One region of the Streptomyces sp. NPDC088254 genome, then DNA from elsewhere that is predicted to be linked to it. Evidence: riboswitches for the same ligand, from Rfam matches in the RefSeq annotation. Region 1 holds a riboswitch; the other holds the start of a gene.
What was found. Region 1 has a riboswitch for glycine ahead of gcvT (glycine cleavage system aminomethyltransferase GcvT). Riboswitches for the same ligand answer to the same signal wherever they lie in the genome.
Positions count from the first base shown of each region.

Region 1 (14,954 bases):
TGCCGGCTGCCGACCTCGGCCAGCTCGGGGCGGACCGTGCGGGTGACGTCGTCCTTCGGGAGGTCAGCGTACGGGCAGCGCGGGTTGAAGGCGCAGCCGGACGGGACGTTGATCAGGGAGGGCGGGGAGCCCTTGACCGGGATCAGGCGTTCCTGCTGGTCGCGGTCGAGCCGCGGCATCGAGCCGAGCAGACCCCAGGTGTAGGGGTGGCGGGGCTCGTAGAACACCTTCTCGGCCGGCCCGCGCTCGACGCAGCGTCCGCCGTACATCACCAGGATGTCGTCGGCGAGTTCGGCGACGACGCCCAGGTCGTGGGTGATGACGATGACCGCGGAGCCGAACTCCTTCTGCAGGTCGCGGATGAGGTCGAGGATCTGCGCCTGGACGGTCACGTCCAGGGCGGTCGTCGGCTCGTCCGCGATGAGCAGCTCGGGGTTGTTGACCAGCGACATCGCGATCATCGCGCGCTGGCGCATACCGCCGGAGAACTCGTGCGGGTAGTTGTCCACCCGCTTGTCCGGCTGGGGGATGCCCACCCGGTCGAGCATCTCGATCGCCCGGCGCCGGGCGGTCTTCTTGTCGACGTCGTGGTGGATCCGGTACGCCTCCACGATCTGCTGGCCGATCGTGTAGTACGGGTGCAGCGCGGACAGCGGGTCCTGGAAGATCATCGCCATCTCGCGGCCGCGCAGCTTGCGCACGTGGTCCGGGTCGGCGCCGAGGAGTTCGGTGCCGTCCAGCCAGATCTCGCCGGAGATCTGCGCCTTGCGCTTGCCGTACTGGCCGGCGGTGTGCAGGCCCATGATGCCGAGCGAGGTCACCGACTTGCCGGAGCCGGACTCGCCCACGATGCCGAGGGTCTTGCCCTTCTCCAGCTGGAAGCTGAGCCCGTCGACGGACTTGACCAGGCCGTCGTCGGTCGGGAAGTGCACCTTCAGGTCGCGCACTTCGAGGAAGGCGGTCGGAGCCGGGGAGGACGGCGTGGGCTCGCCCACGGCCGCTCCGGTCTTGCTGAGTTCCGTCATGCGAGCCTCACTCGGGGGTCGATCACGGCATAGAGGACGTCCACCACGAGGTTGGCGATGAGCACCGCGAGAGAAGTGATCAGGACGACGCCCAGAATGATGGGCAGGTCCTGGTTCCTGATGGCGTTCAGCACGGCCTGGCCGAGGCCGGGGAGGCTGAACGTGGTCTCGGTGAGGATCGCGCCGCCGATGAGGGCGCCGAGGTCCATGCCGAGCATGGTCAGGATGGGCGTCATCGTGGAGCGCATGGCGTGCTTGCCGATGACGGTCTGCTCCTTGAGGCCCTTGGCGCGGGCGGTGCGGATGTAGTCCTCGCCGAGGATCTCCAGCATGTTGGCCCGGGTGATCCGGGCGTACATCGCCGCGTAGAGGAACGCGAGGGTGATCCAGGGAAGGATCATGCCGCCGAACCAGCCGCCGAAGCTGTCCTCCAGGGGCACGTACTGCGCGTTGAACCACTTCAGCCCGAAGGCGAAGACGGCCAGGCTCAGCATGCCGGTGAAGTAGATGGGGAGCGAGACGCCCGCGAGGGCGACGACCATCGCACCGCGGTCCCACAGGGTGCCGCGCTTGAGCGCGGACAGCACGCCCGCCGCGACACCGAAGATCAGCCACAGCACCGCGGCGCCGAGCGCCAGCCCCAGGGTCACCGGGAAGCGGTCGGTCAGCACCGGCCAGACGGCCTGCTCACTGCGGAAGGAGTAGCCGAAGCACGGTGCGGCGCACTGGATGGTGTCCCCGCCGCCGGTGTAGGTGCGGCCGGCGAAGATGCCCTTGAAGAACTCCCAGACCTGGAAGTAGATCGGTTCGTCCAGGGACAGCTTCTCGCGCACGCCCGCGATGGCGGCAGGGTCGGCCTGCTTGCCCACGAAGCTCAGCGCGATGTCGACACCCGCCCACTTCGGGACGAGGAAGAAGATGCCGAAGACCACCATGATGATGACCACCAGCATCACTGCGGCGGCGAACAGCCGCCTGATGAGGTAAGCGAGCACAGCTCTCGGCCCGCCGCGGACGGCGGGCCACCGGGGGTTTCCCGATGGCCCGCGGTCACGCTGCGCCGGCCTTCACCTGCCTTTCGTGCCGTGTGGCGGGTGCGCCGGGTCTACTTCTGCGGGTTCTTCAGACCGAGGTTGACGAAGTCGTACTGACCGCTGTAGCCGTCGGTCGTGTAGACGTTCGCCAGGTTGTCCGAGCGCCAGTTGATGAACTTCTCGAAGACGAAGGGCAGGTAGTACGCGCCCTCCATCACCTTGTGGTTGATCTCCGTGGAGATCTTCTCCTTGCCGGCGTCGTCCAGCGTGTTCACGTACTGGTCGAACAGACCGTCGATGGTCTTGTCCTTGATGAGCGCGTAGTTGTTGTTACCGCTCTGCTGGATGAACTTGCTGTTCCACAGCGGCAGACCGAAGCCCTGCACGGACGGGAAGTCCGGGCCCCAGCCCATGATGATGATGCCGTACTTCTTCTTCTTCACGTTCTCGGGGCTACCGATGATGCCCGAGGTCTGCGAGCCGTCGTACTGGTCGATCTCGGCGTTGATGCCGACCTTCTTCAGCGACGCCTGGAGCGACTGGGCGGTGGCCACCTCGACCGGCTTGTTGTTGCGGACCGCGATGGTGGTCGTGAAACCGTTGGGCTTGCCGCAGGCCTTCAGGGCCTCCTTGGCCTTGGCCGCGTTGCCGGTCTTGTTGGCGCCGGCGATCTCGTACGGGTCGTACTTCTGGCCCTCGGCGCCCGGGACGGACGGCGGCAGCATGTTGGTGCCGATGTCGCCACCCGCGACGGGGCCGCCGCGCGCGGTCTGGAGCGAGACGTGGTCGGCGCCGTAGATGACGGCCTTGCGGCACTCGATGTTGTCGAACGGCGCGACGCTCTGCGGGAAGACCGCGTAACGGACGTAGCCGGAGACCGGGTTGTCCAGGTTGGCCTTGTGCTGCTTCAGGGCGGTGGTGCGGCCCTGCGGCGACATGCCGGTCTGGTTGAGGTCCAGGTCCAGGTCACCGTTGAGCAGGCGCTGGTCCAGCTGGTTGGCGTCGGAGAAGAACTGGATCGTGATCTTGTCCGGGTAAGCCTTGCGGACCGGGTCCGAGGCCTGCTTCCACTGGTCGTTGCGGACCAGCGTCAGCGACTTGCCGGGGCTGTACGACTGGAACTTGTACGGGCCGGAGGAGAACGGCTTCAGCTGGTACTGGGCCTTGGTGTCCTTGTCCTGGCGGACCGGGGACGCGGAGATCAGGCCGAGCATCTCCTCGAAGTCCGAGTTGGCCTTCGGCAGCTTGAAGACGATGGTCTTGTCGTCCGGGGTCTCGATGGCCTTCAGACCGAGCTTGTCCGCCGCGGTGTCCTTGTACGGGCCCTTGTAGGTGCCGGTGGGGTCCAGCACGTCCTTCAGGTACGTCGGGCCGCCGGACAGCACGTCCTGCGCCCACACGCGCTCGATGCCGTACTTGATGTCCTTGGAGGTGATCGGCTTGCCGTCCTCCCACGTCACACCGTCACGCAGGGTGTACGTGTAGGTCTTGCCGCCGTCCGTCACCTTGGCGAGACCCGTGGCGAGGTCCGGGGTGAGCTCGGCGCCCGCCTTGCCCGGCTCGGTCTTGTTCGTGACGAGCTGACGGCTGTAGTACCGGGCGAAGTTCCACATCATGCCGTAGTAACCGCGCGTGGTGTCCCACGAGTCGGCGTCCTGGGCGGCGCCGAACTTCAGGGTCCCGCCCTTCTTGGCGAGCGAGGCCTGGGCGACCTTGTTGTTCGCGGCGTCGAAGCCGGCGGCGCCGTTCTTCGAGCCGCCGCCGTCGTTGTCTCCGCCTCCGCACGCCGCCGTGGTCAGCAGCGCGGCGACCGCGGCGGCAGCGGCAAACGCCTGCTTCCGCCGCCCTGAGGTGCGTTCGGTAGTCACGATCTCGGATCCTCCGGATAGATGAGAGCCCCCGTGTATGGCCACGGGACAGTCAGTGGGTGCAGCGGTTCAGCGGGAGGCCTTCGGGTCGAGCGCGTCCCTGACGCCGTCGCCGAAGAGGTTGAAGGCGAGCACGGTGATGAAGATCGCCACACCCGGGACCACCATGTACATGGGGTCGGACTCGTAGTAGTCGATCGCGCTGGAGAGCATCTGCCCCCAGGAGGCGGTGGGCGGCTTGACGCCCACGCCGAGGAAGCTGAGCGCGGCCTCGGTGAGGATGTTCGTGGGGATCATCATCGTGGTGTAGACGATGATCGGGGCCACGAGGTTGGGCAGCAGCTCCTTGAAGAGGATGTACAGCCGGCCGGCGCCCAGCGAGCGGGCTGCCTCGACGTACTCGCGCTCACGCAGCGACAGCGTCTGGCCGCGCACCACTCGCCCGATGTAGGGCCAGCCGAAGAACCCGATGACGAGGATCATCACGAAGACGCGCACGTTGGAGCCGGTCAGGCCCAGCAGGTTGCTCGGCATCACGGAGACCAGCGCGATGATGAACAACAGCTGGGGGAAGGCGAGCAGACCGTCCATCACCCGGCTGACCAGGGAGTCGACCCAGCCGCCGAAGAAGCCGGCGAGGATGCCCAGGACCGTGCCGAGGATCACGGCGACGACGGCGGACAGGAAGCCCACCAGCAGGGAGATGCGGGCGCCGTAGAGGATGCGGGCGAAGATGTCGCGGCCGTTGACGGGCTCCACGCCGAGCAGGTGCTCACCGCTCACGCCGCCGAGCGAGCCCGTGGGGGTGCCGAACAGCGGGTCGATGAGGTTCTCGTGATACTCGTTCGGGTCCTGCCCGAGCGCGCCGGTGATGACCGGGGCGAGCAGGGCGACCACCACGAGGAAGAGCACGATGATGCCGCCCGTGAGAGCGAGCTTGTCCCGCTTCAGGCGCTCCCAGGCGATCCGGCCGAGGGAGCGACCCTGTACGGCCTTCGTGCCGGAAGCAGCGGTCGCCGCTTCCTCGACCGGGCTCGGGGCCGCTTCCGCGGTCGGCTCGTGCAATGGTGCCGTCATCTGGCAGGGACCCCTCTCAACCGGCGGTAGCCGGCCCGCACTTGCCGCTGTAGCGGCGTGATCAGTCCGTTCGTGTGCAGGGGCGAAGCACCCACCCCTGGAGCGGGAGTCTTCAACGCTTTGGCGATCTGTTGCCAGACTTGGCAGGAAAAGGATGCGTAAACGTGATGCGGTCAGATGGATTCCGTTATCCGGACGGTGGGTAATGACTGTCGGACGGGGGCGAATGCGGACATATACGCATTGATGCGGACCAACTGCCGTTATCTACGCGCGAAGACGGTCGGTGCCTCCCCGGCGGGAACACGCTGGGTGAGGCATGGGACGCCGAGTCAGAAACGGCCGGCAGGAGGATAGCCGTAGCCCGCCGCGGACGCCTGCGAGGGAGCGACGGGGGCCGTGGCGTGGGCCTCGCGGTCGTAGAACGGGCGGGCGTGGACGCGCATCCACATCACCACCGGGTCGTGGTCGTCGGTCATCGCGACCGTCGACACCGGCAGCCCCTCCGGGACCGCGCCGATCGACTGCTGCATCATCGCCCGCACCGCGTCCACGGCCGGCGGGGACGTGTCGTACACGTCCAGCCCGATGACGAGGTACGGCGCGCCCAGGGCCGGCTGGACCCAGGCGCGGCGCAGTGAGCGCAACGCCGGTGTGCGGTGGGCGTTCTGCGCGAGGAGGGCGTAGAACTGCGGGACCTCCACGCCCGGTTCGGACAGCCGCAGCGGGCCGGCCGGCTGGCGGTCCAGGCCGGTCGCGATGCGGCGCAGGTCGAGCCAGGGGATGCCGACGCCGCCGCCGGGGGCGTGCGGGTTCAGCCAGAGGCCGTGGTGGTCCGGGTACAGCGTGCGGGCCACGTCGAGGCCGTCTACCACTTCGTACGATCTGTTCCAGCCGCTGGCCGAGAGTTCCTGGGCGGAGGTGACGCAGGGGGCGTAGCCGTGGCCTTCGACGTCCATCGTGCCGTACTGGGCGTCCGGGGAGCCTGCCTGGCCCTGCCACAGCAGCATCCACACCTGGCCGGTGGTCGGGGTGGCGAGGGCGCGCAGGAGCGCCTCGTAGGCGTCGTAGCGCCCGGGCGTCACCTGGCGCAGCATGTGCTCGACCTGTCCGGTCGCGATGCCGCTGGCGCTCACCTGTACCGCCCCTTCGATTGGTTGGCCATATTTCGTGGAGACCAGCTTAGGTGGCTTCGCCGACAACGGGTGCCCATCGGGTGTCGGTTGTTGGGGCGGGGCCCGGGGTGGTGGTCGCCTGGGGGCGGGGGCTCGCCGTCGGCGGGTGGGGGTTGGGCGCGCAGTTCCCCGCGCCCCTGAGGTTGGGCCGGGCGCCCTGGGGGCCAGGGGCCCGGGGGTCCCCCACCCCTGCGGGTGCGGGTTGTGGGGGGCTGGGCGCGCAGTTGCCCGCGCCCCTGCTGGGCCGGGCGCCCTGGGAGTCAGGGGCCCGAGGGACCCCCACCCCTGCGGGTGCGGGTTGTGGGGCGGCCGGGCGCGCAGTTCCCCGCGCCCCTGCTGGACCGGGCGCCCTGGGGGCCAGGGGCCCGGGGAACCCCCACCCCTGCGGGTGCGGGCTGTGGGACGGCCGGGCGCGCAGTTCCCCGCGCCCCTGGAGCTGGGCCGGGCGTCGTGAGTTGCGATGTGCCGTGTCTTCCCGGTTTCAGCGGGTGTAGAAGGGGCGGACGTTTTGTTTCAGCCACTTGGCCACTGGGTCGTCCGTGACGTCCAGGAGGACCAGGTTGACCGGCCAGTGGGTCGGGGTGGTGGTCAGGGCCCGGCCCAGGGCTTCCAGGGGAAGGGTCCTCAGGTCGCCCTCCCACTGGGAGAGTTCGACGCCGACGAACATCACCGGGTCGGCCGTCTCGATGGCCGCGAGGCAGCGGCGGGCCGTGACGACGACGCCGATCGCCTCGAACTCGGCCGACGCGGCGGACAGGAAGTCGATCGGGTCGTCCTGCCAGTCGGGTTCGAACAGGCGGACCCGGCCGCCGGCGGCGGGGCCGTCCAGCGGGGTGCGGCCGGCGCGGCACAGCTCCGCTACGGCGCCGGGCGGCAGCGGGACGCCGACCACGCCCTCGGGGTTGACCGCGATGCCCACCTGCGGCGGCAGCCCGCGCGCGAACTCCACGGCCGGGGCGATGGTGTACGACATGTGCGAGCCGGCGACCTGGCGGAACTGCTCCTCGGAGCTGAAGACGGGCACATAGGCCTGGCCGTCGAGCTCCAGCGTCGGCAGGTCCAGGGGGCCGCTGTGCGGACCGCCGCCGTTGGGCAGCGGGATCCACACGAAACTGCGGCTGAGCACCTCCACGATCCGCGCGCCGGCCCCGGGCACGCCGAGGGAGGCGGACAGCGCCTCCTCCAGCTCGTTGCCGGGCCATCCGCCGTGCGAAGGGGGGTGCGCCTGTGCCGGGAAACCCGCGGAGAAGTCCGCCGGGAAGTCCGCCGGGGGGAATTCCATCTGCCTACCGCCGCCTGCCGAGAACCACTGGTGACAGAAAAGGCTAACGGGTACCGCCACTCCGCCCCACGGGACACCTCAGCCGGTGAAGTCGATGCGGCGCAGCGTGTCCGCCGCGTCGCGGTCCAGGAGGACGGCCGAGCCGCAGCCTCCGGGCAGCCGGCCCTTCTCCACCGCGCGCAGCAGGCGGGACGCGGCCCGCCGGTGGCGCAGGAAGGCGTAGCGGGAGACCCCCCGCCCCCGCTCCCGCTGCCCTTCGAGCGCGGTGTCCACGGTGACGTCGAGCAGCAGCAGATGCAGCGTGCCCCCGCGGCGGCGGGCCTCGCGCGCCAGCCAGTTCCGCACCCAGGCCTGCGTACCGCAGTCGTGTACGACCACCCCCTTGCCCTCGCGCAGCGCGCGCCGCAGCCCCGCGTAGTGGGCGAGGCGGACCAGGGGACGGTAGAGGGCGTACGGCAGCGCGCGCGACGTCCGGGCGTCCCAGCGATCCCGGGTGTCCTGCGAGTCGACGCGGTGGCCCTTGACCGTGCGCCGCATAAGGGTGGACTTGCCGCTGCCGGGCAGGCCGGTGACCACGACCAGGTCGCGGGGGCCGAACAGCAGGCCGTGCGGGCTGTGGCCGGCGCGGGCGCGCAGGTCGCGGACGACGGGAGCGGTCCGGGAGCCGCAGGCCGCTCCGGCGGGCGCCTCTGGCTGCGCCGGCACGGCGATCGCCGAGGTGGTCGCGTGGGCCGAGGTGGTCACGTACGCCGTGGTCCTGTTCACCGTGGTCGTCCTCCCCTGGGGTCCGACAAGTCTTCTCCCCGTCGAGCGTAAAGAGAAGGTAATGCGCGGTGTCTTCCGATTTCGCGCACGTACCGCCACAAGCCGGTTACAGATGCGGCCTGCCCTGACCGGGGCGAGCCGTGCAATGATGGCCGCGCCAACTGCATACCGGCCGTTTGAATCCGCGCGGGAGAGTTCCCGGCGGCGCTCGTCCAGAGCGCCGGCCCGGGGCGCCGAAGGAGCAAGTCCCTCCCTTGAATCTCTCAGGCCCCGTACCGCGCGGGCGAGGCACATCTGAAAAGCGGGCCGGCCCTCGTAGGGGGCGGCTCCACCCAAGGTGCAAGCCATGGTCACCCCGTCGTACGGATGGCCTTCATGGCGAACCTCTCAGGTTCCGATGACAGATGGGGAGGAACGACCTCGCCAGTCTTGCCTTGGGAGACGAACGCCCGATGAGCAGCACCCCGCTCCGCCATACCGCCCTCGACGCCCTGCACCGCTCGCTGGGCGCGACCATGACCGACTTCGCCGGCTGGGACATGCCTCTGCGCTACGGCTCCGAGCGCGACGAGCACAACGCCGTGCGCACCCGGGCCGGGCTCTTCGACCTCTCGCACATGGGCGAGATCACGGTGACCGGTCCGGCCGCGGCCGCCCTGCTGAACTTCGCGCTGGTCGGCGACATCGCCTCCGTCGGTGTGGGCCGCGCCCGCTACACCATGATCTGCGTGGCGGACGGCGGCATCCTCGACGACCTCATCGTGTACCGGCTGGCCGAGACCGAGTACATGGTCGTCGCCAACGCCTCCAACGCCCAGGCGGTGCTGGACGCCCTGGTGGAGCGGTCCGCCGGCTTCGACGCCGAGGTCCGCGACGACCGGGACGCCTACGCGCTGCTCGCCGTCCAGGGCCCGGAGTCCCCCGGCATCCTCGCCTCCCTCACCGACGCCGACCTCGACGGTCTGAAGTACTACGCCGGTCTGCCCGGCACGGTCGCCGGTGTGCCCGCGCTGATCGCGCGCACCGGTTACACCGGCGAGGACGGCTTCGAGCTGTTCGTGAAGCCGGAGCACGCGGTGGAGCTGTGGCAGGCGCTGGCCAAGGCGGGCGAGGGCGTCGGTCTGATCCCGTGCGGGCTGTCCTGCCGGGACACGCTGCGCCTGGAGGCGGGCATGCCGCTGTACGGGCACGAGCTGTCGCTGTCGCTGACCCCCTTCGACGCCGGGCTCGGCCGGGTGGTCAAGTTCGGCAAGGAGGGCGACTTCGTGGGGCGCGAGGCGCTGCTGGCGGCCGCGGAGCGCGCCGAGGCGAGCGCGCCGCGCGTGCTGGTCGGCCTGGTCGCCGAGGGCCGCCGCGTCCCGCGCGCCGGATACGCCGTGGTCGCGGGCGGCGAGGTGGTCGGCGAGGTCACCTCCGGCGCCCCCTCGCCCACCCTGGGCAAGCCGATCGCGATGGCGTACGTCGACGCCGCGCACGCCGCGCCGGGCACCGAAGGCGTGGGCGTGGACATCCGGGGCAGCCACGAACCGTACGAGGTCGTGGCCCTGCCGTTCTACAAGCGCCGCAAGTAGTCACCGGGCGCTTCGCGCGAGGTCGGGTACACCGGCGTGACCCCGCGCACATTTCACCGCCCACCAGCGGTTTCCCCCGTCACCCAGCCATCAGCACTCCCCCGCGTACAGGAGAATTCAGGCCATGAGCAACCCGCAGCAGCTGCGTTACAGCAAGGAGCACGAGTGGCTGTCGGGCGCCGAGGACGGCGTCTCGACGGTCGGCATCACGGAGCACGCGGCCAACGCGCTCGGCGACGTGGTCTTCGTCCAGCTCCCCGAGGCCGGCGAGACGGTCACCGCGGGCGAGACCTGCGGCGAGCTGGAGTCGACCAAGTCGGTCAGCGAGCTGTACTCGCCGGTCGACGGTGAGATCGTCGCCGTCAACCAGGACGTCGTCGACGACCCGTCGCTGGTGAACTCCGCCCCCTTCGAGGGCGGGTGGCTCTTCAAGGTACGGGTCACGGGCGAGCAGGAGGAGCTGCTCTCCGCCGACGAGTACACCGCCTACACCGCTGGCTGAGGAGTCGTAGACGCATGTCTGTCCTGAACACGCCCCTGCACGAGCTCGACCCCGAGGTCGCCGCGGCGGTCGACGCCGAGCTGCGCCGTCAGCAGTCCACGCTGGAAATGATCGCCTCGGAGAACTTCGCTCCGCTCGCGGTCATGGAGGCGCAGGGCTCGGTCCTGACCAACAAGTACGCCGAGGGCTACCCGGGCCGCCGCTACTACGGCGGCTGTGAGCACGTCGACGTGGCCGAGCAGATCGCGATCGACCGGATCAAGGAGCTGTTCGGCGCCGAGTACGCCAACGTCCAGCCGCACTCGGGCGCCTCCGCCAACCAGGCGGCCCTGTTCGCGCTGGCCCAGCCCGGCGACACCATCCTGGGCCTGGACCTGGCGCACGGCGGCCACCTCACCCACGGGATGCGGCTGAACTTCTCCGGCAAGCAGTTCGACGTGGTCGCCTACCACGTGGACGGGGCCGGGCTGGTCGACATGGCCGAGGTGGAGCGGCTGGCCAAGGAGCACCGCCCGAAGGTGATCATCGCGGGCTGGTCGGCGTACCCGCGGCAGCTGGACTTCGCGGAGTTCCGCCGGATCGCCGACGAGGTCGAGGCGTACCTGTGGGTGGACATGGCGCACTTCGCCGGCCTGGTGGCCGCGGGGCTGCACCCGAACCCGGTCGAGTACGCGGACGTCGTCACCTCCACCACCCACAAGACGCTGGGCGGCCCGCGCGGCGGGATCATCCTGGCGAAGAAGGAGTTCGCCAAGAAGCTGAACTCGTCCGTCTTCCCGGGCTTCCAGGGCGGTCCCCTGGAGCACGTGATCGCGGCGAAGGCGGTCTCCTTCAAGGTGGCGGCGAGCGAGGAGTTCAAGGAGCGCCAGCGGCGTACGGTGGAGGGCGCCCGCATCCTCGCCGAGCGCCTGACGGCCGCGGACGCCCGCGAGGCCGGGGTCAACGTCCTGTCGGGCGGCACGGACGTACACCTGATCCTGGTGGACCTGCGGGAGTCCGAGCTGGACGGCCAGCAGGCGGAGGACCGTCTCCACGAGGTGGGCATCACGGTCAACCGCAACGCCGTCCCGAACGACCCGCGGCCCCCGATGGTCACCTCGGGTCTTCGGATCGGCACGCCGGCCCTGGCCACGCGCGGTTTCACCGCCGAGGACTTCGCCGAGGTCGCGGACGTGATCGCGCAGACGCTGAAGCCCGCCTACGACGCCGAGGCGCTGCGGGCGCGGGTCGTCGCCCTGGCCGAGAAGCACCCGCTGTACCCCGGTCTGGGGAAGTAGTTCCGTAGTTCCATCGTTTTCCGGCGGCCGCCCCGCGCACTCGTGAACGGGCGTGCGGGGCGCCCGGCGGAAGACTTCTGCACCACCCTGTATGGAGGAGTTCCCGTGGCCATCTCGGTCTTCGACCTGTTCTCGATCGGCATCGGCCCGTCCAGCTCCCACACGGTCGGCCCGATGCGGGCGGCGGGCATGTTCGCGCGCCGGCTGCGCAACGAGGGCCTGCTGTCCTCGGTCGCCTCCGTCCGCAGCGAGCTGTACGGCTCCCTCGGCGCCACCGGCCACGGCCACGGCACCCCCAAGGCCGTGCTGCTCGGCCTGGAGGGCGACTCGCCGCGCACGGTGGACGTGGAGACGGCGGACGAGCGCGTGGAGGCGATCAGGTCGGCCGGCCGCATCCGGCTCCTGGGCGAGCACGAGATCCCGTTCGCCTACGACGACGACATGGTCCTGCACCGCCGCGAGACGCTCCCGTACCACGCCAACGGCATGACGCTGTGGGCCTACGACGAGCGGGGCGAGGAGCTCCTGACCAAGACGTACTACTCGGTCGGCGGCGGTTTCGTGGTCGACGAGGACGCGGTCGGCGCCGACCGCATCGTGCTCGACGACACGGTCCTGAAGTACCCCTTCCGCACGGGCGACGAGCTGCTGCGGCTGGCGCGGGAGACGGGGCTGTCGATCTCCTCGCTGATGCTGGAGAACGAGCGGGCCTGGCGGACCGAGGAGGAGATCCGTGAGGGGCTGCTGGAGATCTGGCGGGTGATGCAGGCCTGCGTGGCGCGCGGCATGTCCCGCGAGGGGCTCCTGCCCGGCGGCCTGCGCGTCCGCCGTCGCGCTGCCATGACGGCCCGTCAGCTCCGGGCGGAGGGAGACCCGTTGGCCCACTCCATGGAGTGGATCACGCTCTACGCGATGGCGGTCAACGAGGAGAACGCGGCCGGCGGACGGGTGGTCACCGCTCCCACGAACGGCGCGGCCGGCATCATCCCCGCCGTCCTGCACTACTACATGAACTTCGTCCCCGGCGCGGACGAGGACGGCGTGGTCCGATTCCTCCTCGCGGCGGGCGCGATCGGCATGCTCTTCAAGGAGAACGCCTCCATCTCCGGCGCGGAGGTCGGATGCCAGGGCGAGGTCGGCTCGGCCTGCTCGATGGCCGCGGGCGCGCTGGCGGAGGTCATGGGCGGCTCGCCCGAGCAGGTGGAGAACGCGGCCGAGATCGGCATGGAGCACAACCTGGGCCTGACCTGCGACCCCGTGGGCGGTCTGGTCCAGATCCCCTGCATCGAGCGCAACGGCATGGCCGCGGTGAAGGCGGTCACCGCCGCCCGCATGGCACTGCGCGGCGACGGCTCGCACAAGGTGTCCCTGGACAAGGTCATCAAGACGATGAAGGACACCGGCGCCGACATGTCCGTCAAGTACAAGGAGACGGCCCGGGGCGGGCTGGCGGTCAACATCATCGAATGCTGAGGACACCTCAGCGCACGGACACCGCCCGTGCGGCACGGGCCTTGACACCCGGGCCGCTCGAGCCTCTCTCCAGGAGCGGTCGTCAACGTCGTGTGGGCGTTGAACTCCATCGGGTGATGTGAGCGGAGGGGGAGGTTCCGGGGTGGGGGGAGCGGGCATCAGACAACTCCCTCTCCTCCCCCAGCACTTCAGGAGTGCACCATGCTCCGAGGCATCGACGTCAGCGCGTACCAGTCGTCCGACTACCGTACGGACGGCCTCTCCTTCGTCTTCGTCAAGGCGACGGAGGGGCGTACGTACGTCAACCCCAAGCTCGCCGCCCAGACCAAGACCGCGCGTGAGGCCGGACTGGTCGTGGGGTTCTATCACTTCCTGTGGCCCGGGAACCTCACCGAGCAGGCGGAATACTTCGTCGCCAAGGCCCCCGACCGGCCGGGCGACATCCTCGCCGTCGACTGGGAGACCACCGGCGGCGGGACCCACGCGAGCAACGCGGAGAAGGACAGCTTCATCCGCAAGGTGAAGGCCCTGCGGCCGGACAACCGCGTGATCCTCTACTGCAACCGGCACTTCTGGCTGAACGTCGACACCACGTCGTACGCCGGGGACGGGCTGTGGATCGCCGACTACGGCACGGCCGGCAAGCCCAGGATCGAGGCCCCGTGGCGCTTCCACCAGTACACCGACGACCCCGTGGACACCAACGTGGCCCGGTTCGCCGACCGGGCGGCGCTGCGGGAGTGGGCGGCGGGCGACTGAGCGCGCCCACTCCCGTGGCCGTTCGTCACTTGCCGAGGCAGGCCCAGAACTCGTCGAACGACAGGAGCTTGTCGCCGTTGAGGTCACGGCTGGCGATGACGGCCTCGGCGACCGACTCGGTGACGTTCCAGTCGCCCTGCTGGGCGAGGGCGGTCTTGAACTCGGCCGCGGTGATGAAGCCGTCACCGTCCGTGTCGATCCGCTGGAACTGCTTGCGTGCTTCTTCGATGTCGACCACCGGGTCCGCCCCTTATTCCGTAGCTTTGCTGTCGTACTGACGCAGGTCAGGTTAACGGCCCGGGTGGGCGCCCCGTGCGGCGACCACCGGCGGACGCGAGGAGCGGGGCAGTGGAGACGTTGCGGGACATACTCGACGCGGCGGCGCGGGGGGTCTTCCCTCCGGCCGACGGCGGCACGACCGTCGTGCCGCAGCACTCCGCCCGGGACGCCGGGGTGCTGTGCTTCACCGCGCACTCCGTCGTCTTCACGGACGAGGACCCCCGCTGGGTGCGCGAGACGCTCGCGGCCCTCGACTGCGACGCGCTGGCCGCGACCATGAACCCGTTCTTCCTGGCGGCCTTCATGGAGCGCACCGGCCGCGCCTGCGACACCGTCGACGCGCTGCTCGTCGGCCCGCCGCTGCCGGGTGAGCCGGCCCTCGCGCTGAAGGAGATCGAGGACGCGTCGCATCCCCGGGTGCGCTACGCGCGCCGCCGCCGCGACGACGTGCGCGTCTGGTCCGTGGACGGCGGGATGCTGGCGATGGGCCGCGGGGTGGGCGGACGGCTGGAGGTGTCGGTGGAGGTGTACGCGGTGGACACGGCGGACGCCGACGCACGCCGACGCGGGCTCGGCCGGGCCCTGGTCACCGCGGCGCGGCAAATCGCCGGTGAGCCGCTGTGGGCGCAGATCGCGCCGGGCAACGCGCGCAGCATGCGGGCGTTCCAGGCCGCCGGCTACGTCCCGGTGGGCTCCGAGGCGCTGCTCCTCGCCCGCTGAGGGACGCGGCCCGCTGAGGGACGCACCGCCCGCGGGTTCAGGTGAGGACGCGCAGGAGGAGCACCGAGCGGGCCGGGACAGTCAGCGGGACCGCCGAGGGGTGCGAGGTCAGCGGCGGGCGGGACTGGTCCTCGGTCGAGGTGTCGA
Region 1 is NZ_JBIURQ010000015.1:24,369-39,322, reverse strand. Features, by position in the region: gene ACIOC0_RS35740 (ABC transporter ATP-binding protein) at 1-1,025, opposite strand, end outside; gene ACIOC0_RS35735 (ABC transporter permease) at 1,022-2,020, opposite strand; gene ACIOC0_RS35730 (ABC transporter substrate-binding protein) at 2,131-3,927, opposite strand; gene ACIOC0_RS35725 (ABC transporter permease) at 3,997-5,004, opposite strand; gene ACIOC0_RS35720 (enhanced serine sensitivity protein SseB C-terminal domain-containing protein) at 5,337-6,140, opposite strand; gene ACIOC0_RS35715 (enhanced serine sensitivity protein SseB) at 6,661-7,461, opposite strand; gene ACIOC0_RS35710 (AAA family ATPase) at 7,540-8,226, opposite strand; glycine riboswitch at 8,404-8,514, shown strand; gene gcvT (glycine cleavage system aminomethyltransferase GcvT) at 8,679-9,797, shown strand; gene gcvH (glycine cleavage system protein GcvH) at 9,922-10,299, shown strand; gene glyA (serine hydroxymethyltransferase) at 10,314-11,576, shown strand; gene ACIOC0_RS35690 (L-serine ammonia-lyase) at 11,682-13,049, shown strand; gene ACIOC0_RS35685 (glycoside hydrolase family 25 protein) at 13,251-13,808, shown strand; gene ACIOC0_RS35680 (EF-hand domain-containing protein) at 13,834-14,046, opposite strand; gene ACIOC0_RS35675 (GNAT family N-acetyltransferase) at 14,157-14,807, shown strand; gene glgX (glycogen debranching protein GlgX) at 14,845-14,954, opposite strand, start outside.

Region 2 (14,954 bases), on a different contig from region 1:
CCGGACGCAGCTCACGCTGAGCCAGATCGACGCGCGGATTCCGCGGGCGCACGTCCTGAAGCGGGATCTGGCGACCCCGTGGGCCGTCAAGGGGCTCGTGATGCGGCGGGTCGTCGAGGCGGCCGGAGACCGCTTCGTGGACACCACGGACGGCGTCCGCGTGGTCGAGGCGGACGGACGCTGGGTGATGGTCCTGCCGGACCCGGCGGAGGCGGTCACCCATCTGTGGGCGGAAGGGCCGGACGACGCCTCCGCGCAGGCCCTGCTGGACGAGTGGTCGGCGGTCGTGGACAGCGCCGGTCGCTGACCCGCGCACCCACGCGCACATGCCGGACGGGCCTCCGCGAGGGGGCCCGTCCGGCACGCCGGTGGGGCCATTCGGAGGTATCGGCGGCGACGTGCGACGATGTGCGGCATGCCGCAGCAGCCCCCCGTTCGGAGCACACCCGCGCTTGGGTCGCGCCCGGACGCGTCCATGTCGCTGCTCACCAACGTCATGGACCACAGCCTCGACGAAGGCTATGCCGAGGCCGCCGCCCGCAAGCGGGCCGAAGGCTCGGGCGGGATGCCCAGAACGGTGCGGGCGAAGCTCGGCCTCGCCGCCGGGCTGGTGCTCGCCGCCCTCGTGGTGACGGTGGGCGGGGTGCAGGCGCGCGTCGCCGCCCCCGCCGTCGCCAAGGAGCGCGAGGAACTGATCGACCGCATCGACCACGAGACCGAGGCGGCCGACAAGCTGGAGGACGACGTCGACGAGCTGCGCGACGACGTGAGCGCGCGGCAGCGGGAGGCGCTCCGCGACAGCGGTGGCGGCAAGGCGGTGCTGGCGGGGATGCTCGCGGGCGCCGTCGGGGTGCACGGGCCCGGCGTCAAGCTGGTCGTGGACGACGCCGAGGAGGCGTCCTCGGGAGGCGGGAGCAACCCGCGCGAGACGACGGGGTTCTCCGACACCGGCCGCGTGCGCGACCGTGACATGCAGCGGGTCGTCAACGGGCTGTGGGCGTCGGGCGCGGAGGCCGTCTCCATCAACGGGCAGCGGCTGACGGCGCTGTCGGCCATCAGGGCGGCGGGCGACGCGATACTGGTCGACAACCGTCCGCTGGTGCCGCCGTACACCGTGCTCGCGGTGGGCGACGGGAAGAACCTCAGCAGCGCGTTCCAGGACAGCTCCGACGGGTTGTATCTGAGCGCCCTCCAGGAGAACTTCGGCATCCGCACCGCCATCTCGGTGGAGAGCGACCTCAAGCTGCCCGCGGCGCCGAGTGTGATCGTACGTACAGCACAGCCGAGCACCGAGAAAACCGGGAAGGGCACATCGTGATCGCCGTACTGGGCCTCGTCGTGGGAGTCGTGGCCGGCCTCTTGGTCCAGCCCGAGATCCCTGCGGCCGTCGTGCCTTATCTGCCGATCGCCGTCGTGGCGGCGCTGGACGCCGTGTTCGGTGGTCTGCGGGCCATGCTGGACGGGATCTTCGACGACAAGGTGTTCGTCGTGTCGTTCCTCTCGAACGTCGTCGTGGCCGCGCTGATCGTCTTCCTTGGCGACGAGTTGGGCGTCGGGTCGCAGCTGTCCACGGGTGTCGTGGTCGTGCTGGGCATCCGCATCTTCTCCAACGCCGCGGCCATCCGCCGGCACGTCTTCAGGGCGTGAGGCCGATGAGCGACCAGGACAGGACTCCGCGACCGGACGAGACGGCGCGCCGGGGCGAGGCCCCCCGCAAGGAGGCTGCGCCGGGCAGCCAGGCCCCTCGCCGAGAGGCCGTGCCGCACAGCCAGACCCCTCGCCAGGGGCAGGGTTCGCCCCGTGATCAGGCCGCTCGGCAGGACGAGACGCCCACGACCCAGCTGCTGCGCAAGGAGCTGCCCGCCGAGGTCCCGGCGCAGGACACGCGCCCCGGAGCCGCCGAGGCGCCGCCCGCTGCGGCCGGCCCCGCTGCGGCGGCGCCCGACGCGAAGTCCCCGGCGCCGGACGAGGAACCCCGCGGATGGGTGCCGGCCGAGGACGCCGAGCCGTCGCTGACCGGGCGGCAGCGGCTGGTGGAGGGGCTGTGGCCGCCGCGTGTCACCCGGGCCCAACTCATCGTCGCGCTGCTGCTGTTCGGGCTCGGCTTCGGTCTGGCCGTGCAGGTCGCCTCCAACAGCGAGAGCGGCAACGCCCTGCGCGGTGCGCGCCAGGAGGACCTCGTGCGCATCCTGGATGAACTGGATGACCGCAGTCAGCGTCTAGAGGACGAGAAGCAGGGTCTCGAGAAGCAGCGGCAGGAACTGGAGAACAGTTCCGACCAGGCCGAGGAGGCCCGTCGGCAGACGGTCGAGAAGGAGAAGCAACTCGGCATCCTGGCGGGCACGGTGGCCGCCGAGGGGCCCGGCATCACTGTGACCATCGACGACAAGAAGGGGACGGTCGAGGCGGACATGCTGCTCGACGCGATCCAGGAGCTGCGCGCGGCGGGGGCGGAGGCGATCCAGGTGAACGACGTGCGGGTGGTCGCCGGCACGTACCTCACCGATTCGGACAACTCCGTGAGCGTCGACGGGAACAAGATCAACGCGCCCTATCGTTTCAAGGTCATCGGCAAGCCGCAGGACCTCGAACCGGCGCTCAACATCCCTGGAGGCGTGGTGCAGACCCTGGAGAAGGAGCAGGCCACCGTGACCGTCGAGCGATCCACCAAGATCGTCGTGGACGCCTTGCGAGCGCCGAAGCAGCCTGACTACGCTCGGTCGTCCTCGCAGTGAACCGGCGGTGCATGGCGGTCGTCGGGCAGGGGCATGAGGTTGCGGGGGGTCGGCGCACCGATCGGGTGGTGCGTGGTGGAAACTGTCTGGTGGCTACGGACGTTGTGAAGATGTCCGGGTCGGCCGGTGTATTCAGTCAGGGTTCGTCCTGCCCCACGGGCGGGTCTGTTTCGGTCAAGGGGAATCGCCCGTGAAGTTGTTTGCGAAGTTGTTCGGCAAGAGCGCGCGAGAAGGCAGCGACAACGCGACCGCGCGCCATCGTGCGCAGCCGGACGCGGAAGGCCAGCGGCCGCTGTTCCGGGACCAGGTGGGTGGTCCGGGCAGCGACATTCCCGGTGGTCAGGGCGCGGCGTCTGTTGACCCCGCCCAGTCCGGCGGCATAGGTTTCGGGCAACCGTCAACCTCAACTACGGGTGGAGGGTTTTCCCCTATGTCGGCCCTGGTGTGTACGAGGTGCGGTAACCGCAACGCGGAGAACAGCCGCTTCTGCTCCAACTGCGGCGCGCCGCTGAGGCCGGGCGTGACGCCGGAGCGGCCGTCGGAGACGACGTCGACGATCTCCATCTCGGGTCTGGAGGCGTACGACTCCGAGGTCACCGGTCAGACGCAGTTGCCGGCGCTCTCGCCCGAAGCTCAGGCCGCGGTCGACGCGCTGCCGTTGGGTTCGGCGCTGCTGGTCGTGCGCCGTGGTCCCAACTCGGGCAGTCGCTTCCTGCTGGACGGCGATCTGACGACGGCGGGGCGCCACCCGCAGAGCGACATCTTCCTGGACGACGTGACGGTCTCGCGCCGCCATGTGGAGTTCCGGCGCGGCCAGGACGGTTCGTTCACGGTGGCCGACGTCGGCAGCCTGAACGGCACGTACGTCAACCGCGAGCGGATCGACGAGGTTCCCCTGTCGAACGGCGACGAGGTGCAGATCGGCAAGTACCGGCTGGTCTTCTACGCGAGCCAGCGAGGCTACTGACCCTCCCCCGGGAGCGTCCCGGGGGCACGCCCCAAGGGAAGGTCCATGCTTCGAACACCGAGGGGCGGTGCCGGGCACGGCGCCGCCACCGCGGACGGTGGTCTGATGAGCATCGGCACGGTGCTGAACGTGCTGCGCGACGAGTTCCCCGAGGTGACGATCTCCAAGATCCGTTTCCTGGAGGCCGAAGGGCTCGTCGAGCCGCAGCGGACCCCGTCCGGGTACCGCAAGTTCAGCGCCGGCGACGTCGAGCGCCTCGGCCATGTCCTGCGGATGCAGCGTGACCACTATCTGCCGCTCAAGGTGATCCGCGAGCATCTGGACGCCATGGAGCGCGGCGAGGCCTCGCCGCTTCCCACGGTGGGCCGGCAGCGGGACGGCGAGGCCGTCCAGGAGGCGCCCGAGGCTCCCACCGCCGCGCGGATCGGCCGGGCCGAGCTGCTGGCCGCCGCGGGCATCGACGAGCGCGATCTGGACGAGTGGGAGTCGTACGGGCTGGTGGTGCCGCTGGGTGACGGGGTCTACGACGCCGAGGCGGCCACCGTGGCGGCACTGGTGGCCGAACTGGGCCGGTTCGGCATCGAGCCCCGGCATCTGCGGGTGATGAAGGCGGCCGCCGACCGTGAGGCGGGGCTTGTCGACCAGGTGGTCGCCCCGCTCAAGCTGCACCGCAACCCGCAGACCAGGGCGCATGCGCAGGCCCGTACGAAGGAGCTGGCGGACCTCACGGTCCGGTTGCACTCGGCGCTGGTGCAGACCGCGCTCGGAGTGCGGCTGCCCTGAGAGCGCTCAGGGGCTGTCCGGGTGTGGTGCGGTGCGGCCGGATCGGTCACCCGTTCCCGGCCCGACTACCCAAACGTCCCGGGCACGGCCTAGGGTTGCTGTGTGAACGAGCTCGATGTCGTAGGTGTCCGGGTCGAGATGCCCTCCAACCAACCGATCGTGCTGCTGCGTGAAGTGGGAGGCGACCGTTACCTCCCGATCTGGATCGGGCCGGGGGAGGCGACGGCCATCGCCTTCGCCCAGCAGGGCATGGCTCCGGCGCGGCCGCTGACCCACGATCTGTTCAAGGACGTGCTGGAGGCCGTCGGCCAGGAGCTCACGGAAGTGCGCATCACGGATCTGCGTGAGGGCGTCTTCTACGCCGAGCTGGTCTTCGCCAGCGGGGTCGAGGTGAGCGCCCGTCCCTCCGACGCCATAGCGCTGGCCCTGCGCACCGGGACGCCCATCTTCGGCAGCGACACGGTGCTGGACGACGCGGGCATCGCCATCCCGGACGAGCAGGAGGACGAGGTGGAGAAGTTCCGCGAGTTCCTCGACCAGATCTCCCCGGAGGACTTCGGCACCAGCAACCAGTAGGTCTCGCGGGCGCCGCCGGCGCTCGCGACGTGCCGTTGCGGCAGGGCCGGTGCCCGGCGATTGCCGGGGGCGACTGAGTGCGTCCTACGGCTCCTTCTCAGCGCATTCGGCTAGCCTTTCCCCGCGGCGGGGTGCGGGAAACCACTCTTAGGGTGATTATCACTCGGCGTGGCGAGTGTGGCGATCGTTGACGCACCCCTGGTGACTGCCTACCGTCGAGAGGCAGGTCAAGGACGGAGGTCGGCGTGAGAAGCAGCGGCGACGGTACGGCTGGGGGTGCCCCCGGATTCGGTGTCGGGGGTGGCGGTCCGTACCTGCCCCCAGGCTCTCGGCTGCGTGCGAGCGGGGGTCACCCCGGTCACGGCAGCGCGGCCCCGCAGGCTTCGCAGCGGCCGGCGGCCGTGCCGAGCGGCGGAGGGACGGCGTCCATGGCGTCCGAACAGATCGGCTACCGCGGTCCGACGGCCTGCGCGGCCGCGGGCATCACCTACCGGCAACTGGACTACTGGGCCCGCACCGGTCTCGTGGAGCCGAGCGTGCGGTCCGCCCACGGGTCGGGCACCCAGCGTCTGTACAGCTTCCGGGACGTCGTCGTCCTGAAGATCGTCAAGCGGTTCCTGGACACGGGGGTGTCGCTGCAGAACATCCGCAGCGCCGTCCAGCACCTGCGTGAGCGCGGGTTCCGTGATCTGGAGCGGCTGACGCTGATGAGCGACGGGGCCACGGTCTACGAGTGCACGTCCCCCGACGAGGTCCACGAGCTGCTCCAGGGCGGCCAGGGCGTCTTCGGCATCGCGGTGGGCGTGGTCTGGCAGGACGTCGAGAGCGCGCTGTCGCAGCTGCACGGGGAACGCGTCGACACCGGGGAGACGCTCGTGGGGCACAACCCGGCCGACGAACTGGCGCGGCGGCGCAACCGGGCGGTCTGACCTTTCGGGGGAGTCTGTCCGACGGCCCCTCAGCCGGTGGAGACCGCCGTGTGAGGCCGTTGTCAGTGGTGTGGTGCAGCATCGTAGATGTGAGAAACGCGCCCACCATCCTGCATCTCGACATGGATGCCTTCTTCGCGCAGGCGGAGCAGGCGTCCAAGCCGAGCCTGCGCGGGAAGGCCGTGATCGTGGGGGGCCTCGGGCCGCGCGGGGTGGTGGCCACCGCCTCGTACGAGGCGCGAGTGTTCGGGGTGCACTCGGCGATGCCCACGGCGCAGGCGCGCCGGCTGGCTCCGAACGCCGCCTATCTGGCGCCGCGGTTCATGTTCTACCGCGCGATCAGCGAGCAGGTGATGGCGCTGCTGCGGGCCCTGTCCCCGCTGGTGGAGCCGCTCAGCCTGGACGAGGCGTTCGTCGATCTGGAGGCCGGGGGGGCGGCCTGGGACGGTGTGTCGGCGCAGGCGGCCGGGGTTCGGCTGCGTGCGGACATCCGCGCCGTCACGGGGCTCACCGGGTCGGTGGGGCTGGCCGCGTCCAAGATGCTCGCGAAGATCGCCTCGGAGCGGGCGAAGCCGGACGGGCTGGTGCTGATCGAGCCGGGCACCGAGCGGGCGCTGCTCGGCCCGATGCCGGTGCGGACTCTGCCGGGCGTGGGACCCGCGACGGGCGACCACCTCAGACGGGCGGGGATCACCACGGTCGACGAACTCGCCGAGGCGGGCGAGGACGAACTCGTACGGCTGCTGGGCAAGGCGCACGGGCACGCGCTGTACGGCATGGCGCTGGCGCGCGACGAGCGGCCGGTGGTGGCCGAGCGGGAGACGAAGTCGGTGTCCGTGGAGGACACCTACGACGTGGACATCCACGACCGGCTGCGGGTGGGTCTGGAGGTCGGGCGGCTGGCCGACCGGTGCGTGCGCAGGCTGCGCGAGGCCGGGCTGTCGGGGCGGACGATCGTGTTGAAGGTGCGGCGCTACGACTTCTCCACGCTCACCCGGTCGGAGACCCTGCGCGGGCCCACGGACGATCCCGCCGTGGTGCGGGAGGCGGCGGCGAGGCTGCTGGACTCCGTGGACACCACGGGCGGGGTGCGGCTGCTCGGCGTGGGAGTCAGCGGCCTGGCGGACTACACGCAGGAGGACCTGTTCGCGCAGGCCGCGGGGGAGCGGCTGTCGGCGGCACCCGAGGAGGAGCCGGCGCGTGAGCCCGCCGAGCGGGAGGAGACGCCCGTGGAACACCGGTGGCGTCCGGGCCTCGACATACGCCACGCCGAGTTGGGGCACGGCTGGGTGCAGGGCAGCGGCCTCGGCCGGGTCACCGTGCGTTTCGAGACGCCCTGGTCGGACGTGGGCCGGGTGCGTACGTTCCGGGTCGACGACCCCGCCCTGGAACCGGCGGACCCGCTGCCCCTGGTGCCCGGCGCGCCCCCGGGGATGCCCGGCGCCGGACCGCAGCCGCAGGCGGAGGCAGCCGCGCGTACGACCGCGCCTGGGCCCGGCCCCCGCACCGTCCCGACCCGGTGACCTGCGGCGCGGCTCAGGTGTCGTCCGAGCCGGCGAGTCTGCCGAAGTCGTGATCGGGCAGCGGGGGAGGGGCGGCCACGTCGAGCCCGTAGTGGTGGTAGAGCTGGAGCTCCTGCTCCGGGGAGAGATGGCGGCCCACGCCGAAGTCGGGGGCCTCCTTGATCAGGGTCCGCTCGAACGGGACGTGCAGCACGCCCTCCACCAGTTCGCTGGGCTCCAGGGGGACGAAGGCGTCACGGGAGAAGAGACCGGTGCGTATGGCGGCCCATTCCGGCACGCCGGTCGCGTCGTCGAGGTACACCTCGTCCACCGTGCCGATCTTGGCGCCGTTGCGGTCGAATGCCTTGCGGCCGATCAGGTTGCGCGGATCGATGTCGGTCTGCACGGGCCCTCCACATGGTCGCATCTCATCCGTAAGCACTACAAAAGAGCACAACGGGACGGGCGGCCACTCGAAAGGAGGGGCGTTGACCCCGCTGGTAGTCTGGCAACGGCTGCTGACCCCGTGCGGGAGAGTCCTCCGAGAAGCCGTCGGAGGCGCCGAAGGAGCAAATCCTCCCCGGAATCTCTCAGGCCCACGTACCGCACGGACGAGGTCACTCTGGAAAGCAGAGCGGTGGCGCGAGTCCCCGCTCTCACCGACGGTGAAAACCGGACGCCCACGGGCGGCCGGTGAAACTCTCAGGTTGAGATGACAGAGGGGGAGGCCGTCCGGGTACCCGCGCCAGTGGTGCCCCTCGAAGGTCGCGTCAGACCAGGAGGCCTCCGCAATGACCGCCCATCGCATTCCGCTCTCCGACCTCGAACAGGGAATCCCCTTCGAGCAGCGCCACATCGGCCCTGACCAGGAGGCGCGGGCCAAGATGCTCGCGCACGTCGGATACGGCTCGTTGGACGAGCTGACCGCCGCCTCCGTCCCGGATGTCATCAAGAACGCCGACGCGCTGGACCTGCCCGGCGCGCGCACCGAGGCCGAGGTGCTGGCCGAGCTGCGGTCGCTCGCCGACCGCAACGAGGTCCTCGCCCCCATGATCGGCCTCGGGTACCACGGCACGTTCACGCCGCCCGTCATCCTGCGCAACGTCATGGAGAACCCGGCCTGGTACACGGCCTACACGCCCTACCAGCCGGAGATCTCCCAGGGCCGGCTGGAGGCCCTGCTGAACTTCCAGACGATGGTCGCCGACCTGACCGGGCTGCCCACCTCCGGCGCCTCGCTGCTCGACGAGGGGACGGCCGCCGCCGAGGCGATGGCGCTGACCCGCCGCATGGGCAAGAACAAGAAGGGCCTCTTCCTGATCGACGCGGACGTGCTGCCGCAGACGATCGCCGTGATCGAGACCCGCGCCGAGCCTACCGGTGTCGAGGTCGTCGTCGCCGATCTCGGCGACGGCATCCCCGCCGAGATCGCCGGCCGTGAGATCAACGGCGTGCTGCTCCAGTACCCGGGCGCCTCCGGCGTCGTACGGGACATCAAGCCCGTCATCGACCAGGCCCACGAGCTGGGCGCGCTCGTCGTCGTCGCCGCCGACCTGCTCGCGCTGACGCTGCTGACCTCGCCCGGGGAACTGGGCGCGGACATCGCCGTCGGCACCACACAGCGGTTCGGTGTCCCGATGGGCTTCGGCGGGCCGCACGCCGGCTACATGGCTGTCCAGGAGAAGTTCGCGCGCAGCCTGCCCGGGCGGCTCGTGGGCGTCTCCGTCGACGCCGACGGCGACAAGGCGTACCGGCTGGCGCTGCAGACGCGGGAGCAGCACATCCGGCGGGAGAAGGCGACCAGCAACATCTGCACGGCGCAGGTGCTGCTCGCCGTCATGGCCGGGATGTACGCCGTGTACCACGGCCCCGAGGGGCTGCGGGCGATCGCCCGGCGCACGCACCGGTACGCGACGATCCTGGCCGCGGGGCTCACGGCCGGCGGGGCCGAGGTCGTGCACGGCTCCTACTTCGACACGCTGACCGTGCGTGTGCCGGGCCGGGCCGCGGACGTCGTCGCCGCCGCACGGGAGAACGGCGTCAACCTGCGCCTCGTCGACGCCGACCACGTGTCGATCGCCTGTGACGAGACCACCGGGCGGGCCCAGGTCACCGCCGTGTGGGCCGCGTTCGGGACCGAGGGCGACATCGCGGCGCTGGACGCGGTCACCGAGGACACCCTGCCCACGGGGCTGCTGCGCGCCGACGAGGTCCTCACCCACCCCGTCTTCCACCAGCACCGCTCCGAGACGGCGATGCTGCGCTACCTGCGGCGGCTGTCCGACCGGGACTACGCGCTGGACCGGGGCATGATCCCGCTGGGCTCGTGCACCATGAAGCTCAACGCCACCACCGAGATGGAGCCGGTCACCTGGCCCGAGTTCGGGCAGCTGCACCCCTTCGCGCCCGCCGAGCAGGCGCAGGGCTACCTCACCCTCATCCGGGAACTGGAGGAGCGGCTCGCCGAGGTCACCGGCTACGACAAGGTGTCCCTCCAGCCCAACGCGGGCTCGCAGGGCGAGCTGGCCGGGCTGCTCGCGGTGCGCGGCTACCACCGGGCAAACGGGGACGAGCAGCGCACGGTGTGCCTGATCCCGTCGTCCGCGCACGGGACGAACGCCGCCAGCGCCGTGATGGCCGGCATGAAGGTCGTCGTCGTCGCCACCGCCGGGGACGGCGAGATCGACGTCGAGGACCTCAGGGCGAAGATCGACAAGCACCGGGACGAGCTCGCCGTGCTGATGATCACCTACCCGTCGACGCACGGCGTGTTCGAGGAGCATGTCGCCGACATCTGCGCCCAGGTGCACGACGCCGGCGGCCAGGTGTACGTGGACGGCGCCAACCTCAACGCACTCGTGGGGCTCGCCAAGCCGGGGCACTTCGGCGGTGACGTCTCCCACCTGAACCTGCACAAGACGTTCTGCATCCCGCACGGCGGCGGCGGTCCCGGCGTCGGCCCGGTGGCCGTGCGCTCGCACCTCGCTCCGTACCTGCCGAACCACCCGCTGCAGCCCGCCGCCGGGCCCGAGACGGGCGTCGGTCCGATCTCGGCCGCGCCCTGGGGCTCCGCGGGGATCCTGCCGATCTCGTGGGCGTACGTGCGGCTCATGGGCGGGGAGGGGCTGAAGCGGGCCACCCAGGTGGCGGTGCTCAGCGCCAACTACATCGCCAAGCGCCTCGAACCGCACTACCCCGTGCTGTACACCGGGCCCGGCGGGCTCGTCGCGCACGAGTGCATCATCGATCTGCGTCCGCTGACCAAGGCGACCGGGGTGAGCGTCGACGACGTGGCCAAGCGGCTCATCGACTACGGCTTCCACGCGCCGACGATGTCGTTCCCGGTGGCCGGGACACTGATGATCGAGCCCACCGAGTCCGAGGACATCATCGAGCTGGACCGGTTCTGCGAGGCGATGATCGCCATCCGTGCGGAGATCGAGAAGGTCGCCTCGGGCGCGTGGCCGGCCGACGACAACCCGCTGCGCAACGCACCGCACACCGCCGCCGCGCTCGGCGGGAAGTGGGAGCACGCGTACTCGCGGGAGGAGGCCGTCTTCCCGGCCGGGGTGTCGGCCGCCGACAAGTACTGGCCGCCGGTGCGCCGGATCGACCAGGCCTTCGGCGACCGCAACCTGGTGTGCTCCTGCCCGCCGCTGGACGCCTACGAGGACTGACGCCGGGCGGCCCGCCGGTCACACCCCCCCGTAAGACCGGCCCCGCGACACCGGTACCGAGGGCTCCCGTCCCCTGTGGGCGGGAGCCCTCGGGCGTCTCATCCCGTCGCCAGGGACACCTCGGTCGCCTTGATCAGTGCGACGGCGTCGGAGCCGACGGTGAGACCGAGGTCGTCGACCGCCTCCCGGGTGACGACGGCGACCAGTTCGCCGTCCTCGACGGAGAGCCTGACCGAGGCCATCGCGCCGCCGACGGCGATGCCGGTGACCGTGCCGGGGAGCTGGTTGCGGATGCTCAGGGTCATGGGCACCCACCGTAGGGCCCGGCCGGAGCTATGCCGGGTACGCGTGTGTCTGTGCCGCTTTGAGCGTGGCCCAGACCGTGGCGCCGGGGTGCAGCTCCAGCTCGGCGGCCGCGACCGTGGTGAGGTCGGCGGCCAGCGGGAGTTCACCGCCGAGGTCAGCACGGATCTGGTCGCCGTGGGTTTCCAGACCGGCCACCTCGCAGCGCCACAGGTTGCGGGCGCTGGAGCCGGCGGGACGAGCGCGGTGGAGGGTGACCGCGCTCGGCGGGAAGGCGACGAACACGGGACCGGACAGCTCCTCCGCCGTGGTCAGCGAGGGCCCCGCGTCCAGACGGACCGTGTGCCCGTCGGCCCGGCCCCGGTAGAGGTTGAGGCCGACCAGCTGCGCGATGTACTCCGTGCGGGGATGACGGGCGATGTCGGACGGGGCGCCCTCCTGGACGACCTGGCCGTGCTCGACGACGACCAGACGGTCCGCGAGGACCATGGCGTCCAGCGGGTCGTGGGTGACCAGGACGGCGACGGCCTCGAACGCAGCCAGATGGCGGCGCAGCCCCGCGCGCACCTCCAGCCGGGTGCGGGCGTCGAGCGCGGCGAGCGGCTCGTCGAGCAGGAGCAGCCGGGGGTGGGTGGCGAGGGCCCGGGCCAGGGCGACGCGCTGGGCCTGGCCGCCGGACAGCCGGCGGGGCTTGGCGGCTGCGTGTTCGGTGAGACCCATGCGCTCCAGCCATACGGCGGCTCGGGCGCGTGCCTGCGCCTTGGTCGCGCCTCGGCAGCGCGGGCCGAACGCCACGTTGTCCAGTGCGCTCAGGTGCGGGAAGAGCAGATAGTCCTGGAAGACCACGCCGACCGGGCGGGACTCCGGCGCGGTGCGCTCCAGCGCCTCACCGTCCAGGCGCAGATGGCCCTCGGCCAGCGGGACGAGCCCGGCCAGGGCGCGCAGGGCCGTCGTCTTGCCGGCGCCGTTGGGGCCGAGCAGGGCCACCACGTCGCCGGGTGCGGCACAGAGTGTCACGTCGAGGCGGAAGGAGCCGCGGTCGACGACGAGACGGCAGTCCAGTCCCGCGGTGGCGGGTGCGCCGACCGCGGTCATGGCGTGGTCATCCAGCGGTCGCGCAGGCCCGCCAGGACGGCGACCGACACGGCCAGAAGGACCAGGCTGAGGGCGATGGCGGCCTCCGGGTCGCTCTGCAGGGCGAGGTAGACGGCGAGGGGCATGGTCTGGGTGCGGCCGGGGAAGTTGCCCGCGAAGGTGATCGTGGCGCCGAACTCGCCGAGCGCCCGCGCCCAGGCCAGCACCGCGCCGGCCGCGACGCCCGGGGCGACCATCGGCAGGGTGACGCGGCGGAACGCGGTGAAGCGGGAGGCGCCGAGGGTGGCGGCGGCCTCCTCGTAGCGGGGGTCGGCGGCGCGCAGGGTGCCCTCGACGCTGATGACCAGGAACGGCATCGCCACGAAGGTCTCCGCGACGACGACGCCCGCCGTGGTGAAGGGGAGCGTGACGCCGAACCAGGCGTCCAGCCACTGTCCGACCACGCCGTTGCGGCCGAGGGCCAGCAGCAGCGCCACACCGCCCACCACCGGGGGCAGCACCAGCGGCAGGGTGACCAGGGCGCGGACCAGGCCGCGGCCGGGGAAGTCCGCACGCGCCAGCAGCCAGGCCAGGGGCACGCCGACGACCAGGCTCACCGCGGTCGCGGCGGTGGCGCAGACGAGGGAGAGCCGCAGCGCCTGCCAGACCGCGTCGCCGGTCAGCTGCTCGGGCAGGCTGTGCCAGGGGGCGCGCACCACGAGGGCGACCAGCGGCAGCAGCAGGAAGGCCAGGCCGAGGAGGGCGGGCAGGAGGAGTGCGATGGGAACGCCCGGGCGGACCCCGTGTTTCACGGCTTCAGGAACCCGGCCTCGGACAGCACGCGGGCACCCTGCGGGGACCTCACGAGGTCGACGAAGGCGCGGGCCGCCGCCGGGTTCGGGGCGTCTTCGAGGAGGGCGATGGGGTAGTCGTTGACGGCACCGGCCGACTCGGGGAAGTCCACGCCCTCCACCTTGTCACCCGCCGCGTGCACATCGGTCTTGTACACCAGCGCGGCGTCGGCCTCCTTCAGCTCGACCTTGGTCAGGGCGCTCTTGACGTCCTGCTCGTAGGAGACCGGGGTGACCTTCAGACCGCCGGCCGTCAGGGCCTTCTGGGCGGCGGAGCCGCACGGGACGCCCTTGTCGCACAGGACGACCTTCAGACCCGGCCTGGTGAGGTCCTTCAGGGAGGCGATCCTCTCGGGGTTGCCCGGTGCGGTGGCTATCTCCAGCCGGTTGCGGGCGAAGGTGACGGGGGCGGAGGTGTTGGCCTTCTCGTCCGTCACGATCGCCATGGTCTTGGCGCTGGCGGCGGCGAACACGTCGGCAGGGGCGCCGCCGGTGATGCTCGCGGCGAGGGAGTCGCTGCCGCCGAAGCTGAAAGTGACCTCGGTGCCCGGGTGGGCCTTCTCGAACTCCTCGCCGAGCGCGGTGAAGCTCTCCTTGAGGGAGGCGGCCGCGAAGACGGTCACCGTGCCAGACGGCTTCGCCGGGGACGCGGAGGCGTCGGACGCCGTCCCGCCCGAGTCGGAACAGCCGGCCAGGGCCAGCAGCGCGACCGCCGAGGCGGCCACTGCCCGCGAGGCCCGGCGGGCCCGGCGGCTGGTTCGGGTCATCACGGCGGTCTCCTCGGTGTCGTCGGTCCCTCGAACGGGTCCTGCTGTGATGATACCGCCGCAAGTGCGAGGCGTATGGGTGTCATAAGACCGCACCAGCGCCCGGAAACACTGTCTGAGGCGCGCATGTGCGTGTCGTCTGATTCAGACGCGGTCGATGTGGACGTTGGTCGACTTCACGCGCGCGGTGGCCTCCATGCCGACCTCCAGGCCGAGTTCCTCCACGGCCTCCCGGGTGAGCAGGGAGACCAGGCGGTGCGGGCCGGCCTGGATCTCCACCTGGGCGGCGACGTCGCCGAGTTTGATCGCGGTGACGATGCCGGGGAAGGCGTTGCGGGCCGAGGTGTAGGAGGCGGCGCCCTCCTCCGGGCTGCCGGCCTGGGCGAGTTCGACGGAGAACGCGGCGAGGTCCGCGCCGTCGATGAGACGTCGCCCGGTGTCGTCGCGGTAGGTCGCCACCCGGCCCGCGTCGGCCCAGCGGCGCGCGGTGTCGGGGCTCACGCCGAGCAGACGCGCGGCCTGGCCGATGGTGTAGGACTGCATGCCGTCACGATAGGGGCACTGGTCTGCCTGGCCTGCCTGGCCTGCGTCAGCCGGCGTGGACGCGGGGGCGGCGGCTGCGGTCCGGCTCCGCCCCGCGCAGGACCTCCCGGGTCACCGGGGCGACCTCGCCCTGGCCGAAGAGGAAGAAGCGCAGGAAGTTGGCGAACGGATTGCCCTCGGTCCACTCGAAGTAGATGTGCGGCGTGCAGCCGGTCGCGTCGCGGACGTGGAGCAGCAGCGCGGCCAG
Region 2 is NZ_JBIURQ010000001.1:3,115-18,068, forward strand. Features, by position in the region: gene ACIOC0_RS00015 (sugar phosphate nucleotidyltransferase) at 1-307, shown strand, start outside; gene ACIOC0_RS00020 (DUF881 domain-containing protein) at 407-1,318, shown strand; gene ACIOC0_RS00025 (small basic family protein) at 1,315-1,647, shown strand; gene ACIOC0_RS00030 (DUF881 domain-containing protein) at 1,653-2,735, shown strand; gene ACIOC0_RS00035 (FHA domain-containing protein) at 2,818-3,702, shown strand; gene ACIOC0_RS00040 (MerR family transcriptional regulator) at 3,748-4,485, shown strand; gene ACIOC0_RS00045 (bifunctional nuclease family protein) at 4,588-5,061, shown strand; gene ACIOC0_RS00050 (MerR family transcriptional regulator) at 5,307-5,990, shown strand; gene ACIOC0_RS00055 (DNA polymerase IV) at 6,080-7,513, shown strand; gene ACIOC0_RS00060 (PRC-barrel domain-containing protein) at 7,527-7,898, opposite strand; glycine riboswitch at 8,012-8,108, shown strand; gene gcvP (aminomethyl-transferring glycine dehydrogenase) at 8,284-11,169, shown strand; gene ACIOC0_RS00070 (molybdopterin-binding protein) at 11,268-11,474, opposite strand; gene ACIOC0_RS00075 (ABC transporter ATP-binding protein) at 11,503-12,567, opposite strand; gene ACIOC0_RS00080 (ABC transporter permease) at 12,564-13,358, opposite strand; gene modA (molybdate ABC transporter substrate-binding protein) at 13,355-14,164, opposite strand; gene ACIOC0_RS00090 (molybdopterin-binding protein) at 14,309-14,707, opposite strand; gene ACIOC0_RS00095 (amino acid transporter) at 14,754-14,954, opposite strand, start outside.
Region 2: it holds a riboswitch for glycine, as region 1 does, so the genes downstream of both, gcvP (aminomethyl-transferring glycine dehydrogenase) here and gcvT (glycine cleavage system aminomethyltransferase GcvT) in region 1, are expected to answer to the same signal.